Regions from separate parts of the Shewanella sp. HL-SH5 genome, predicted to be linked through region 2. Evidence: predicted binding sites of a transcription regulator. Region 2 holds the regulator's gene; each other region holds the start of a gene.
The links. Region 2 encodes ArgR, which controls arginine synthesis, uptake and breakdown. Its sites were predicted from a motif close to ANTGAATANNTATTCANT; they were not measured.
Positions count from the first base shown of each region.

Region 1: a site for ArgR is predicted at 2,767-2,784, ahead of argA (amino-acid N-acetyltransferase). Genes of this name have one in related genera too.
Region 3: a site for ArgR is predicted at 3,122-3,139, ahead of gltB (glutamate synthase large subunit). Genes of this name have one in related genera too.

Region 1 covers NZ_CP195038.1:3,838,914-3,844,197, forward strand. The annotation lists gene rarD (EamA family transporter RarD) at 1-648, shown strand, start outside; gene ACRWQM_RS16775 (PH domain-containing protein) at 680-1,219, opposite strand; gene argA (amino-acid N-acetyltransferase) at 1,365-2,684, opposite strand; gene rpmG (50S ribosomal protein L33) at 2,952-3,125, opposite strand; gene rpmB (50S ribosomal protein L28) at 3,132-3,368, opposite strand; gene radC (RadC family protein) at 3,490-4,167, opposite strand; gene coaBC (bifunctional phosphopantothenoylcysteine decarboxylase/phosphopantothenate--cysteine ligase CoaBC) at 4,319-5,284, shown strand, end outside.
Region 2 covers NZ_CP195038.1:3,267,970-3,273,253, reverse strand. The annotation lists gene ACRWQM_RS14270 (ABC transporter permease) at 1-1,118, shown strand, start outside; gene ACRWQM_RS14265 (ABC transporter ATP-binding protein) at 1,120-2,148, shown strand; gene ACRWQM_RS14260 (Dyp-type peroxidase) at 2,269-3,207, shown strand; gene argR (transcriptional regulator ArgR) at 3,389-3,859, opposite strand; gene ACRWQM_RS14250 (META domain-containing protein) at 4,024-4,440, opposite strand; gene ACRWQM_RS14245 (hypothetical protein) at 4,539-4,829, shown strand; gene ACRWQM_RS14240 (GNAT family N-acetyltransferase) at 4,826-5,284, shown strand, end outside.
Region 3 covers NZ_CP195038.1:3,022,496-3,027,779, forward strand. The annotation lists gene ACRWQM_RS13230 (adenylate/guanylate cyclase domain-containing protein) at 1-751, shown strand, start outside; gene oxyR (hydrogen peroxide-inducible genes transcriptional activator OxyR) at 858-1,778, opposite strand; gene ACRWQM_RS13240 (Hpt domain-containing protein) at 1,945-2,310, opposite strand; gene gltB (glutamate synthase large subunit) at 3,195-5,284, shown strand, end outside.

The DNA of each region.
Region 1 (5,284 bases), 570 kb from region 2:
AATTGGTTAATCTTTATTTGGGCCATCAATAATGACCGCATGCTAGATGCCAGTTTAGGTTACTTCATTAACCCATTATTTAATGTATTTTTAGCCATGTTATTTCTTGGGGAAAGATTACGTAAATTGCAGTGGGTTGCTGTGAGCCTAGCCTTCATTGGGGTGTTACTACAGTTAATTTCGTTTGGATCTATTCCACTTATATCGCTTGCATTAGCCGCCAGTTTTGGTTTCTATGGCTTACTGCGTAAAAAGGTCAATATCGATGCAAAAACCGGCTTATTAGTTGAAACAGCATTGCTGTTACCCATCGCTTTAGGTTACTTATTGGTGACGCTAGATTCATCTGCTACCAGTATGCTAGTTAACAACCTTAGTTTGAATCTCACCTTAATTGCAGCAGGTATTGTCACCACTATTCCATTACTTTGCTTTGCGGGAGCCGCGGTACGTATCCCATTTTCAATTCTAGGCTTCTTTCAATATATAGGCCCCAGTATTATGTTCATTTTGGCTATCAAGCTGTTTAATGAACCTTTTGATATGGAAAAAGGCCTAACGTTTGGATTTATTTGGTTAGCGCTTGTGGTATTTGTCGGTGACATGTTAGCACAACGTCAAAAACGCATTAATACAGCCAAGGTATAATTAACCTCATCAAGTCCCCACAAGCACTCATTTAATGGGTTAGTTGAGTATGGAGCAAAGCCAGTGCAGTATCTGGCTGCTCCACGCTAATCATGATCACATAATCTTTATCGATAATAGGCACTATTACCACTTTTTGTGTGCCATTTTCCGCCGCAACAACTGACAATAAGGCCTTATTGCCATTTTGTAATTTAAACCAGCCTAAAGCGTAACCAGGCAATCCTAATCCATTGATACGCCATTTAGGCTGCAATTGGGTTTGAATCGCTAAATCAGCGATGTACGAAGCCTGCCAATCAATGTCACTCGCGGTAAAATCTTGGCTATATAACGGTAAATTAAGTGATACGCCCGTATCATCCCATTTTAGCTCACTGTTATATGACTGATATAAGGTTAATACAAATACCCCAAACACAGCCAATAAGATCCCCATAGAGGCATACTTAGCATTTTTAGGCATAGGTTTACGCAATACTATAACGGCAATAACAAGCAGTCCTGCTAACAAACCTATCAGGCTATATAGCGCTGACGGCCCTAAAGCACTAAGAGAAATAATGTCCATAAACGTATTCCACTGGATAAAAAGATAATAATAAATTTAATCTGCCAGTAACGACATATTATGTCAACTTATCGATTTAATAAATGGCAGGCATAAAAAATGCCGGACAGACCGGCATATTTAACGAGACAACTGGGTTATTTGATTATAAATCCAGTGCCAATATTTTTGAGCGACGTTGATAGTTATACAACTGCTTTTTCTTACCGGGTAATGCTTCTACTTCTACAATGTTGAAGCCATGCTCTAAAAACCAGTGAATACTGCGCGTTGTTAAGGCAAATAGGCGTGAATAACCACGAACACGCGCTTGACCAATAATGTTGTTTAACAACACGCTGCCTCGGTCTGCATCTCGGTAGTCAGGATGAACAACTAAACAGGCAAACTCACCGGCATTGTCTTCTTCAAATGGATATAACGCGGCACAACCAATGACTAAGTTATCGCGTTCGATCAGCATAAATTGCTCGATTTCCATCTCTAACTGTTCACGTGAGCGACGCACTAAAATACCTTGCTCTTCTAATGGACGAATAAGATTCAATACTCCACCAATATCGCCAATAGTTGCGCGGCGTAAGCGCTCTGCGCTTTCTGTGACAATTTGGGTACCAATCCCTTCGCGGGAGAACAGTTCTTGAAGTAAGGCACCATCATCTAAATAGCTGACTAAATGACAACGTGGTACACCATTACGACAAGCATCAATACTGGCTTTAACAAACGCTGTAATGCCGGTACAAGCTGAACCATTTTGTTCCATTTTGGCTAAATGCTCTATGGCTTGATTTGGCATCAGTTCAGCAATCGCATTGCCATTTTCATCAGACAGGCCATTGGTTTCACTAAAACCAATAATTTTATCCGCTTTTAGTTTTACAGCAACCTGGGTTGCCACTTCTTCTGCGGTTAAATTAAAGCTTTCGCCCGTAACAGAAGCCGCTATTGGTCCCATTAAAATTATACAATTATTTTCTAACTGGCGTTTTAAGCCTTGAGTGTCGATACGGCGAACTTTGCCGCTTAAACAAAAATCAACACCATCGTCGACCCCTAAAGGCTGAGCAATCACAAAATTACCGCAGACTAAGTTGATTTGTGCATTTTGCATTGGCGTATTGCCAAGGCTCATGGATAAGCGCGCAGTAATATCAAACTGAACGGCTCCGGCAACTTGTTTGATTACCTTTAAGGTATCTTCATCTGTAATACGCACACCATTATGGTAAGCAGGCTCAATCCCCGCGGCCTGAAGGCCCGCATCTATTTGCGGCCTTGCACCATAAACAAGAACAATTTTAATCCCGAGAGAATGTAATAGCGCCACATCATTCAAAATGCCGCGAAAGTGATTATTCGCTAGCGCTTCCCCGCCTAACATGACCACAAACGTTTTACCGCGGTGGGCGTTAACATAAGGAGCAGAATGACGAAATCCATCAACCAGTTCTGTAGTTCTCACAGGCAAATTCACCTCATTAAATAATTAAGTTTCTGTATTGTGATGTAGGACACCCCTAAGACATCACACTTTATGCAATCCTATTGCATTTTAATTCACTAGAACAGCATTTATTATCACTTAGGGGAAAATAAAAATTCGCTAGCAAGTGTAAAAACTATAGGACAGCGATTTAGTTAAAGTCTTTAAGCCATTAGTATAGCTTACTTTATTGCAGACATAAAAAAAGCCCCAATAAAGGGGCTTTTTAAAAGAGGCATAAATCAATTACTTGATTTTAGCTTCTTTGTACATAACGTGCTGACGGATAACAGGATCAAATTTCATGATCTCCATTTTCTCAGGCATGTTACGCTTATTTTTTTCAGTAGTGTAGAAGTGACCAGTTTTAGCACTAGAGACTAATTTGATCTTCTCACGATTACCTTTAGATTTAGCCATTTTCTATTATACCTTTTCGCCACGAGCACGAAGTTCTTTAACAACAACTTCAATGCCTCTTTTGTCGATAATACGGATACCTTTAGTAGATACACGTAGTTGCACGAAGCGTTTTTCTTCTTCTAACCAAAAACGGTGGTTTTGTAGGTTAGGTAAAAAACGACGACGAGTCGAATTTTTAGCGTGCGAACGGTTGTTACCAACCATAGGCTTCTTGCCAGTTACTTGGCATACTCTTGACATGTCAATCTTCTCCAAAACAAATTTTTAACGCTCGAGCATTAATGTGCCTCGTATGGCCGTCGCCCGAGGCACAAAGAGGGCGCATTTTATACACGATTAGCTACATAAGATCAAGTAGTGATTAACACATCCATCCTCGCTCAGCGAAGGATACTATCTCTTTATCACCCACAACCATATGATCTAACAAAGAAACATCGATAGTTTCTAATGCAATTTTTATTCGCTCAGTTATTCGCCGATCAGCTTGACTGGGCTCTGCAATGCCTGATGGATGGTTGTGGCATACTATTACAGCCGCGGCGTTTTTTTCCAGCACTAAGCTCACCACCTCACGGGGGTAAACCGAGGCTGCATTAATAGTTCCGCGGAATAATTCTACAAATTGAATGACTCTATGTTGGTTATCCAACAATAGCAAGGCGAACACTTCATAGGATCGGTCCGCTAATTGTCTCATTAAATAGTCCCGAGTTAAATCAGGATTTGTCAAAATTTGGCCTTTTTGTAGATTTTCTCGTGCAATTCGCTTAGAAATCTCCGCTGCGGCCTGTAATTGAGCATATTTTACCGGTCCAATACCGGCAACTTTACAAATTTGCTGCTTGGGCGCTGAAAATAATTTACGCAAACCGCCAAATTGCGTAATTAATTGACGTGATAAATCCAGTGCATTTTGTCCCGCCAAACCATTACGTAATATTACTGCTAATAATTCAGCATCCGTTAATTGACCTGCGCCATTGAGTAATAGCTTTTCACGCGGTCCTTCGCCTTGCGGCCAATCTTTAATCCCCATAAACATTCCTTGTTTTTAATCGAATAAAATCTGTTCAAATAATTTATTGTCATCACAGTATGGTCGAATATTTTGATAATGGATCTTCACCCACTTTTGATTGCTTTGTGGTATCGTTAGCCGCATTACGATTTGAAGCGAATTTTTACCCATGCTGACAGATAAGAAAGTGTTATTAGGTATTGGCGGTGGCATTGCGGCATATAAAAGTGCCGACCTTATTCGCCGCTTAAAAGAGCGTGGCGCTGATGTGCGAGTTATCATGACTCAAAGCGCGATGGAGTTCATTACTCCTTTAACCATTCAGGCCTTATCAGGTCATCCCGTAGCGGCTGATTTACTTGACCCAGCTGCGGAAGCCGCTATGGGACATATTGAATTAGCGCGCTGGGCTGATGTTGTACTGCTTGCACCTACCACAGCAAACTTACTTGCCCGCATTAATGCTGGCATGGCAGATGATTTACTGACCACGACCTGCTTGGCAACTAGCGCACCGGTGATCATTTGTCCTGCAATGAATCAGCAGATGTATCAAAATATCGCTACACAAGAAAATATCGCTAATTTAGCTAGAAAAGACTTTACCCTTTGGGGACCAGCGTCCGGTAGCCAGGCCTGCGGTGAAGTCGGCCCAGGACGCATGCTTGAGCCATTAACCATAGCAGAGCAATTGGTTCAATTTTTTGCACCAAAGCTGCTCGCGGGTAAAAAATTGCTATTAACAGCAGGTCCCACCCGTGAAGCGATTGATCCTGTAAGATATATTTCCAACCATAGCTCGGGAAAAATGGGCTTTGCTTTAGCACAAGCAGCGACAGAAATGGGTGCTGAAGTCACACTTGTTAGTGGTCCAGTTAATTTGGCTACCCCAGCCAATGTCAGCCGTATCGATATAGAATCAGCGGAGCAAATGCTAGCTGCGGTTATGGCAAATATTAGCCAGCAAGATATTTTTATTGGTTGTGCCGCTGTGGCGGATTACCGAATTGCAGACATCGCAACTGAAAAAATGAAAAAGTCGGCAGATAAAATGCAACTGTCTATGGTGCAAAACCCAGATATACTCGCCAATGTTGCAGCGTTAGCCAATAAACCCTTTACCGTTGGATTTGCG
Region 2 (5,284 bases):
ATGCATCGCGCATTATGGGGTCTAGCCCTTGGCGTAGCTTTTGGCGGGTAGCTTTACCTATGTCACGTCCAGCGTTGGCGGTAGGTGTGGCACTGGTTGCAATGGAAACCGCTGCCGACTACGCCACCGTAAGCTATTTTGCTGTGCCAACATTAACCACGGCGGTATATGACACTTGGCTGGGCTATGGCAGTTTAACTGCGGCAGCCAAATTGTCAGCGATTATGCTGTTAGTGATTTTTACTATGGTCGGTGTTGAGCGGTTTGCCCGGCGCAAGCAAGAATTATTTCAAAAGCAATCAGCACTTAGCGATAGTGATAGGTATCAACTAAAAGGAATTAAATCTTTTGCAGCTTGGGCGTACTGCAGTGGATTATTACTGTTTGCATTTTTATTACCCTTTATAATTTTGAGCGCTTATGCCATCGATTATTTTGACCAAAGTTGGGATGCTCGTTTTTGGCAATATAGCTGGAATAGTTTGTATATAGCGGTACTCGTTAGCTTAATATGTTTATTATTAGCTTTAATATTGATGTTCGTACGTCGAGTGAGTCCTAGGCAATCAGACTCTCTACCATCACGCTTAAGTAGCACTGGTTACGCCTTACCTGGCACAGTTTTAGCTATTGGTGTGCTAGTACCTTTGACCTATTTAGATTTTGCGGTTAATGATATTTATGACTGGTTTGGCGCTCGCGGCCCTGGTTTGTTTTTTACGGGTAGTGTTTTTGCGATTGTATTTGCATTCACGGTGCGTTTTTTAGCGATAGCAATTGGTAGCCTTGAGAGCAGTTATAAGCGCATATCACCATCGTTAGATATGGCCAGTATTACTATGGGCCAAAAGCCTATACAGCTACTAATGCGTGTTCATTTGCCATTATTGCGCAAGGGCTTATTGGCTGGTGCGCTACTGGTGTTCATTGAAAGTATGAAAGAGTTGCCTGCAGCGCTATTATTAAGGCCAATTGGCTTTGAAAATCTAGCGACCTATGTATTCCAATTTGTGTCTGATGAAAAGCTCGAGCATGGCGCTCTGGCAGCTATTGTAATTGTATTTGTTGGACTTATCCCGTTGATTTATCTTAACCGTTCATTGGAGCATACTCGCTAATATGTCGACTCTCACCATCGAAAATGTCTTCAGTGATTACCAAGGACAAGTGATTTTAAACGGGCTTAATCTTACCCTACAACAAGGTGAAATAGTCGCCTTGCTGGGTCCCAGTGGCTGTGGGAAAACCACCTTACTTCGCGCTATTGCAGGTTTGCAGCCGATTAGTCAGGGCACAATTCAAATCAATGGCAATACCCTTACCGGTGATGGAATATTTATACCTAGTGAGCTGCGCGGGGTAGGAATGATTTTTCAAGATTATGCTTTGTTTCCTCACCTCAATGTGGCCGATAACATTCTTTTCGGCGTCAAAGGTTTGAATAAAATTGAGCGTCAAGCGCGTTTAGATGAAATGCTAGAACTAGTTAAGCTAAACGGCTTAGGCCAACGTTACCCCCATGAGTTGTCTGGTGGGCAGCAACAACGTGTATCTATTGCACGCGCACTGGCCTATGAACCCCAGTTACTCTTGCTTGATGAACCTTTTTCTAACATTGATGCTCAAGTGCGTAATGAGATGATGCTTGAAATAAGAAGCATTTTGAAACTGCGTAATGTTAGCGCTGTATTTGTCACCCATAGCAAAGATGAAGCATTTGTATTTGCTGATAAATTAGCCTTATTTAAGCAGGGTGCTATTATTCAACACGGCTTGGCTGAAGATCTTTATGCGTACCCTACTGACCGTTACGTTGCTGAGTTTTTAGGTGCTGGTAATTATTTACCAATAACGGTGACAAATAGTCAGCAAGTATCATCACCCATTGGTTTACTGCAAAGTAGTGCCGCTATAAATTATCCTGTAGATTATCAAGGGCACTTATTACTTAGACCGCAACAAGTTGAACTGGTTGCTGATGATAATGGCGTCGCCACTATCATAGATAGAAGGTTTTTAGGAACGGTTTGTCATTATTGGGTCAAAGTTGAAGAGCATTGTTTGGAAGTAAAAAGCCAAATGTTACAGTTATCGCCAGGGCAAAAAGTTAATTTATTTGCACCAACGCACCCCTTGGTTATTTTTTGATTTGTGTTATTGAAAAATTATTTTATGATGATTATAAGAGTTTCAATTGATTGAACACTGAATTAAATCGTTCAGTTTAAGTCTTTCTTTCCGATAACAATCTAGGTGGTTTGTTTCAATATGGATAATCAGGTTATGCCGCGCGAGCAATTAGGGATATGTGCTGAAGGTAATTTACATAGTATTTATTTGATGTTTAATGCCAACGACGGCGTTGAAGATAAACTGCGTCCTTCGATTGCTAGTGTAGCGCAATATATCTATGAGCTAACAGATCAATATGCTGATAGTGCCTTTAATGGCTTTGTTGGTATTGGGGCTAATTTTTGGGATACATATTATCCGCAGGCCCGCCCCGCACTGTTAAAACCTTTCCCAGCAATGAATGAGGGGAATCGTGATGCACCGGCTATCGAATATGATTTATTTGTTCATATTCGCTGTGATCGTTTCGATATTTTGCACCTGGTAGCCAATGAAATTAACCAAATGTTTGAAGATTTGGTTGAGCTGGTTGATGAGGAGCGCGGTTTCCGTTTTATGGATAGCCGAGATTTAACTGGCTTTGTTGATGGTACTGAAAATCCTAAAGGTCGTCATCGTCAACAGGTTGCTTTGGTGGCAGAGGAAGATCCTGAATTTAAGTCAGGTAGCTATATCCATGTTCAGAAATTTGCTCACAATTTAAGAAAGTGGCAACGTTTGCCTGTTAAGAAGCAAGAAGATATTTTCGGCCGGACTAAACAAGATGATATTGAATATGAATCAGCCGATAAGCCGTTAACCAGCCATACCAAACGGGTTAATTTAAAAGATGCTGATGGCAATACTATGGAAATTTTACGTCAAAGTATGCCTTATGGCTCAGTTAAAGAGCAGGGACTTATGTTTATCTCTAGCTGTAAGACACCTGATAACTTTGAGCAAATGCTACGTAGCATGATTTATGGTGATGGACATGGCAACCATGACCATTTAATGCTGTTTACTAAAGCATTAACCGGGTCATCTTTTTTTGCACCTTCACTGGATTTCCTCACCCAGTGGGAAGAAGAGTAATGTCTACGGTAGATGAGTAGCAGCTGTCATTAATAGTGATTATTAGCCGTCACTGTTAACAAAAATACCCAATAAAAAAGCAATGCCAAAGCATTGCTTTTTTATTGGGTATTTAGTGGCAAGCATCGATATTTCGGGATTCAGTGATCGCCAATAGCTGCTTCTTAGTGTAACTAAGCAGTTACTCAGTGAAGTTAAACAGAGACTTAACCGTTTCAAGCGTATCATCAATTGTTTTGATGCTTGAAGGGCTAATAAAGATAGTATCGTCACCGGCAATAGTGCCTAGAATACCCTCAGGCTTGCCTATCGAGTCTAATAATCGGGCAATTAGCTGAGCAGCACCAGGGCTGGTACGTACCACTATCATTGCTTGGTTATGGTCAACATCAAGTACCAAATTCTTCAGCGGGCTGCCTGCTGTTGGCACGCCTAATTCAGCAGGTAAGCAATAAACCATTTCTTGTTTGGCATTACGGGTTCTTACTGCGCCAAATTTGCTCAGCATTCGCGATACTTTAGATTGGTTAATATTGCCAAATCCTTCAGCCTGAAGCGCATTAACGATTTCACTTTGGCTGCCAAAGCGTTCTTCTTTTAAGATTGCTTTAAATGTTCTGACCAGATCATCCTGATTTTTATTGGTTGGCATATTGTATTTTCTTCTTATAGTTGTTATTCAAAAAAACGCTACATTTTGAATAGAAATGAATCTTGAGTCAAGAAAAATCCATTTTTTGTGAATATAAATTCAATTTAAAGCACTGTGTGAAGTGTAGTAAATAGTTTACTTAGTCACAAGTTGGGAAGGTTAAGCTATTTGTTTAATTTGCTTAGCACCATAATGGTTTGGCCGCTTTTATTGACTAAACGTAACTTATTTTGATTAAGCTTGGCGCTATAAACTAAAGGTAGTGCTTGCATCACTCTTTGTTCTTGTACCATAAGTGCTTCGATACAAGCTTTGCGGGTTGAGCCCGCGGGTGAAAGCGTCAGCAAATCATTTTTAAGTGAATATTGGCCCATAAATGGATTACAACTAGTGTTGCCTGTTAACTGACCGTTGTCAGAAAAAACTAATTTTGCAGGACTGTAATCAATAGTTGGTTCTGACAGCACGGATTCAATATGCCACTGGCCAACAAGTGTTGTGGTGTTATCAATATCTGAATAACTTTGGCATGCGCTTAATGAAAAAATAACTGCTGCGGCGCCTAAAAAATGCTTTATCATGTTTACTGTATTTGCCTGGATTGCTTCAATTGAAGCTATTCTACTTGATACTGTGTCAAAGTGATAACACGTCATCGGCCTATTAGTGAGAAATCGATATGATTAAATGGTTAAAAGGGCTTCATTACTTAGGGTCATTACTGTTATTTGCGGGCAGCTATTTACTGATTTTTACCGAATCTAGCCAGCGTGCTCAGGGAATGTTGATGGTGGCGAGCCTTATTGGCCTAGGTTTAACAATGATGACGCCCTATCCTGTAGCATTAGTCATCGAATGGGCTAAAAAACAAGATACTGCTTTAGCTAAGCCTCCGTCAGTTGAAAGTGATAAAGCTGAAGCACCTAAATCTGAAAGTTCCCCATCTGACAAGCCGCAGGAAAAAGAGTGATTCTATATCGCAAAGCCAATCTCGCGGATGTCTCGCAGTTAGTCGAGCTAGAACGCACCCATGTTAATGCTGAGCTAGGCCAGTTTGATCCCAGTCTTCAAGGGCAGGCTTTAACGGCTGCGCAAGTGACTTTATTAATCAATCAACATTGGATCATGCTGGCGCTAGATAACCAGCAGATTGTCGGTTACGTTATTGCTGCTAAATGGGACTTCTTTGCTAAACAAGCACTGTACCAAAAAATAATTCAAAAGCTGCCGCAATTAGATATTGAACGTGATGGTGTTAAATTAGCGCTTACTCAAACCAATAGTTGTCAATATGGACCAATATGGATAGCTGAACAGTATCGTGGCCAAGGCATTTTTGCTCACTTAGTTAATCATATTGCCGAGGCGGTGAGCAGCAAGGTTAGATATTTAGTTGCCTATATTGCTGAAGATAATAGCCGTTCC
Region 3 (5,284 bases), 250 kb from region 2:
TATGGTTACCTTAAGACAAATGCTGACCGCGCATGTTCTTTACAGCCCTTCTTTTCAAGCATTAGTGGTTTATTTAGTCGTTGTGAGGGTTGGGTTGGCCTTTATAGAACAAATGGCCTTACTGGTTGGTCCAAGGGTGTTATTGAATATTGGTCTTGGTAAATATCATAAGCCCCGCTATGAACAACGCCTATTTCTATTTCTTGATATGGCTTCGTCGACCTCACATGCTGAAGCTCTGGGTGACTATCGATTCTCACGCTTGATCCAGGACAGTTTTAGTTTATTAGCTGATACTGTGATCAAAAATGATGCAGAAATCTATCGATATATGGGTGATGCAGTGCTGATTTACTGGCCACTTGAAGAAGGCATAAAAGAAGATCGTTGTTTAAATATTTACTTTGAGTTTTGCACTGAATTGCAATGGCAAAGAAAGTATTTTGAGCAACAATATGGTTTTGTGCCTAAATTCAAAGCTGCGGCCCATTGTGGTCAAGTTGTCGCTGCGGTTGTAGGCGTACACAAACAAGAGATTAGTTTCTTTAGTGATGTGTTAAACACACTGGCAAGACTACAAGATCAATGTAACCCATTAGGACAAAGAATGCTGCTGTCAGGAGATGTTGCCCATCGCCTAGAGCAGCAGGACAGCCTCTATCAACTTAAAGATTTGGGTTTAGTCCCACTTAAAGGCAAACAACACCCTATTGAAGTCTATGCTGTCAGTACCAAACAAAAATCTATATGACTTGAAACTGTGCACAAAAAACTGTGTACAAAGTCATTGTTGATCTCTGAATAACTAAGGACGGCATAGCCAACTGGTATTTATATCACTGCGTTAAATAACAATATTAAGATTTACTCATCGCTTGGGGCATTAATTTTTGCTGCATGGCCAAACCTAAGGTTCTAAAGGTACTTATGCGGCTGGTTGTTTGACGCCATACTAGACCAATTTCACGATATGGGGCATCACCAGGTGGGTCAATCACTTTAAGTTCAGTGTCGTTTAAAATCCCCGCATCAATTGCCATCTGAGGTAAAAAGGTTGTCCCCAGCTTGCTGTCCACCATTTGCACTAACGTGTGTAGGCTAGTCGCGGCGAAAGGATTGATTTTTGCACTATTACCTAACTGGCATGCGGTAATAGCATGACCCGTGATACAGTGCTCAGCTTGCAATAAAAAGATACTTTCATCAGGCATTAATTGATAATCAATTGGCTGCACCACATCACATGAGAGCTCTCGGTGCATCACCATTTTAAATGGATCGATACCCACTTTCATACTATGAAACCCACTTGTATCCACAGGCAATGCTAGAATCAATAAATCCAATTCTCCCTTCGCTAGCGCGTCTAATAAACGTTCAGTGGTATCTTCTTTCAATAATAATGACAGCTGTGGATAGTCCTTTTGACAGAGTTTAACGACTCTGCTCAACAAGAATGGCGCGATGGTAGGAATACAGCCCAAACGTATTTCCCCTGTCATCGGGGCGCCTTGGTTTTTAACCAATTCAACCAGGTCATCTACATCGGTCAGAATATTGCGAGCTCGCTCAACAACTTCTTCACCAATGGCGGTGAACATAAAAGATTTATGATCACGTTCAATCAATTGATAACCAAGCTGTTCTTCTAAATTCTGAATACCACTAGACAGTGTCGACTGGCTGACAAAACATATTTTAGCTGCACGATTAAAATTTTGCTCTTGATGTAAGTTAGTCAGGTAATAAAGATTTTTTAAACTCGGAAGACTTTTCATATAATCGATTATATCAAAGGATAGTAATTTGAATAATGAATTAACAACGGCAGAAAAACAAGGTTATCATGATGAACTAGGACACAAAGTTTAAAAAAAATCGAAAAAAATACCCCTAAAATGAGGGGTATTTTTCAACAGCGTTCAACAAAAGACTAGAATGGGTTTAAGCTTTAGCTTGTAAAAATAACTTAAGTTGCTGTAAATCGCTTTCAGCATGATCAACTATTTCAGCTAACCAAGTTTTGTGTTCATCTGCCCACTTAGCTTCTTCGCCGTGCTGTAGCAGCTGAGCAAACTGTTGAATACGCTTTAAACCAACAGAACCTGCAGCACCTTTAAACTTATGCGCTTCAGAACACAAGGCCTCTTTATCACCGTCATCGTTAGCTTTAATCAAACAACCAAGATACTCAGGCATCAATTGTTCGAACAACACAACACTTTTCAATAAAGTACCAGCACCGATGGCACTAACGTATTGCTCAAGTGTGTTCAAATCCAAAATTGCATCTAACGGCGTTACGGACATTTAGGGCACCTCTAATTAGTTTAAAATTCTAAGTCTAAGCCTATAAAATTAGCTTTATAATACCCCGTCTTTGCCCCTATGCAAGCTTTGCTAGAGGTTAGCTCCTCAAACCTGTCACAGGCAACATTTTGATAACAATTAAGTAAACAACCTTATCCCATGCTTAAAAAAACATCTTAACAATTCATACTATAATCCCGTTTCTAGATGATGAAAATAGAACAACACACTAGCAGCTAAACAGACATAATATTGTCTGATAAGAGCTTTCACGCCTTTTATTCCTAAGTTATACAGTCCATTTTATCTCTTAACTAGCTGCATTAACTCGACCTTCGAATAACATCGCGCTAAGCATCTAATTAAGCAATTTTAGAAACAAAACTGATCGAAGTATTAAAGTAAATCAAACAGTTGTTTTAGACTTAAATCAAAGAAAACCAACTCAACCATTGATAACATCGAGGTTATATTGCCTTTGGGTTAATGTTTTAAACAAAAACAGTATATTTTAAATTACTAAAAGTGAATATTTAATCAAAAAAACGATTGATAATCATTGAGACTGTATTTGAAATAAAATTCACTATTTTTATTTCAAAAACAATTCAAGGCGGTTGTTACCAAAAAGTTACCAAATATAGAATGACATTCTAAAATTCTTTTTATTCATAAGGTTATACAGAAAATAACACAGTTTACGTTAACGTAAACCTGATGCAATATTACAGTTATTTAGTAATAAAATTTCACAACCATGCAATAATTGCGTTTGACCTTTGTACAAACTCAGTTTAATTTGAGAGGTTCGGGTGCATATCTATGGAATTTCTTCACATTTACCCCGAGTCGTATCTAGTTAGAGGTTTTAGGGGGTTTTTTGTATGAGCTTATATCATCCCAGTTTCGAGCGGGACAATTGCGGGTTTGGATTGATTGCGCAAATGGATGGCGACGCCAGCCATAGAATCGTGCGCACTGCAATTCATGGACTCGATCGCATGAAACACCGTGGTGGTATTGCAGCCGATGGACGTACAGGTGATGGCTGTGGTCTATTAATGCAAATGCCAACCGAATTTTTTGAAGCAATAGCAGCTGAAAATGACTGGCACTTAAGCCGTAAGTTTGCTGTGGGCATGTTTTTTCTAAGTCAAGATCAGCAAAAAGCTGACGAAGCTAAGTTTATTTTAGAAAAAGAATTACAACGAGAAACATTAAGTGTTGCCGGCTGGCGTAAAGTGCCTGTGAATCCAGATGTACTGGGCGAAATTGGTCGCAACAGTTTACCGCAAATTTACCAGGTACTAATAAATGCACCTGTAGGTTGGCGTGAAAAAGATTTAGAACGCCGCTTGTATATGGCGCGTCGTCGTCTTGAACAACAAATTACCAATGACGATGATTTTTATGTTGCCAGTTTATCGGGTCAAGTCATTGTCTACAAAGGCTTGATGATGCCTGCTGATTTACCGTCATTTTATAGCGATCTTGCCGACATCAGATTAAAAAGCGCGATTTGTTTATTTCACCAGCGCTTTTCAACTAACACCTCGCCTAAGTGGCCTTTAGCACAACCGTTTCGCTATTTAGCCCACAATGGTGAAATTAATACCATTACCGGTAACCGCCAATGGGCCCGTGCACGTGCTTATAAGTTTAATTCACCTTTGTTGCCTGATTTACAACAAGCGGCTCCCTTTGTGAATGAAACCGGTTCTGATTCATCATCTTTAGATAACATGCTAGAAATGTTGTTATCTGGCGGAATGGATTTATACCGCGCAATGCGTTTGCTTATTCCACCAGCGTGGCAGTCAAATCCAGAAATGGATGATGAATTAAAAGCATTTTATGACTTTAACTCTATGCACATGGAACCATGGGATGGCCCTGCGGGTATCGTAATGACCAATGGTCGTTATGCGGCTTGTGCAGTTGACCGTAATGGCCTGCGCCCTTCTCGTTACGTCATCACTAAAGACCGTATTCTTACCTTAGCCTCTGAAGTGGGCATTTGGGATTATGCTGCTGATGAAGTGATTGAAAAAGGCCGTGTAGGCCCAGGTGAATTGCTGGTGCTTGATACCTTAAATGGCCGTTTACATCAGTCATTTGAAATTGATAACGATTTAAAACGTCGCCACCCATACAAAGAATGGATGGCCAAAAACAGTCAAACTCTGATACCAGCAGAAAGTATTGACCCATCAAAACAAGGCTCAAGCCGTTTTGATGCCAAAACCTTATTGCAATATCAAAAGCAATTTGGTTTTACCCGCGAAGAACTTGAACAAGTGATATGGGTATTAGCCAGTAAAGGCGAAGAAGCTATCGGTTCAATGGGTGATGATACTCCCATGGCTGTGTTGTCGAAAAAGTCACGATCATTGTATGATTATTTCCGTCAAAAGTTTGCCCAGGTCACTAACCCACCGATTGATCCATTGCGTGAAAAACACGTTATGTCCCTTGCCACTTGTGTCGGACGTGAACAAAATTTATTCAGCGAAACCACAGGTAATGCTTACCGTGTGATGTTTAACTCGCCCATTTTATTGTTTAGCGATTTTAATCAACTATTGGGATTAGACAGTACTAACTATCGTGCCAATACCGTTGATTTAAACTACGATACCCATGAAACGCTCAAACAAGCTATTCATCGAATTACCGATGAAGCTGAGCGTTTTGCACGCAGTGGCACCACCTTGTTGATTTTATCTGATCGCGCTGTCGATAAAAACGCCCAGGTGATCCCTGCAGCAATGGCTGTTGGCGCAGTACAGACCCGTTTAGTCGACAAAAGTTTACGTTGTGACACCAACATTATTGTTGAAACGGCGTCAACACGTGACCCGCATCATTTTGCAGTATTAATTGGTTTTGGTGCCACGGCAATTTATCCATACCTAGCCTATGAATCCATTGCGGCGATGGCTAAAAAACACGCCATTGAAGATGTGACTTCCTT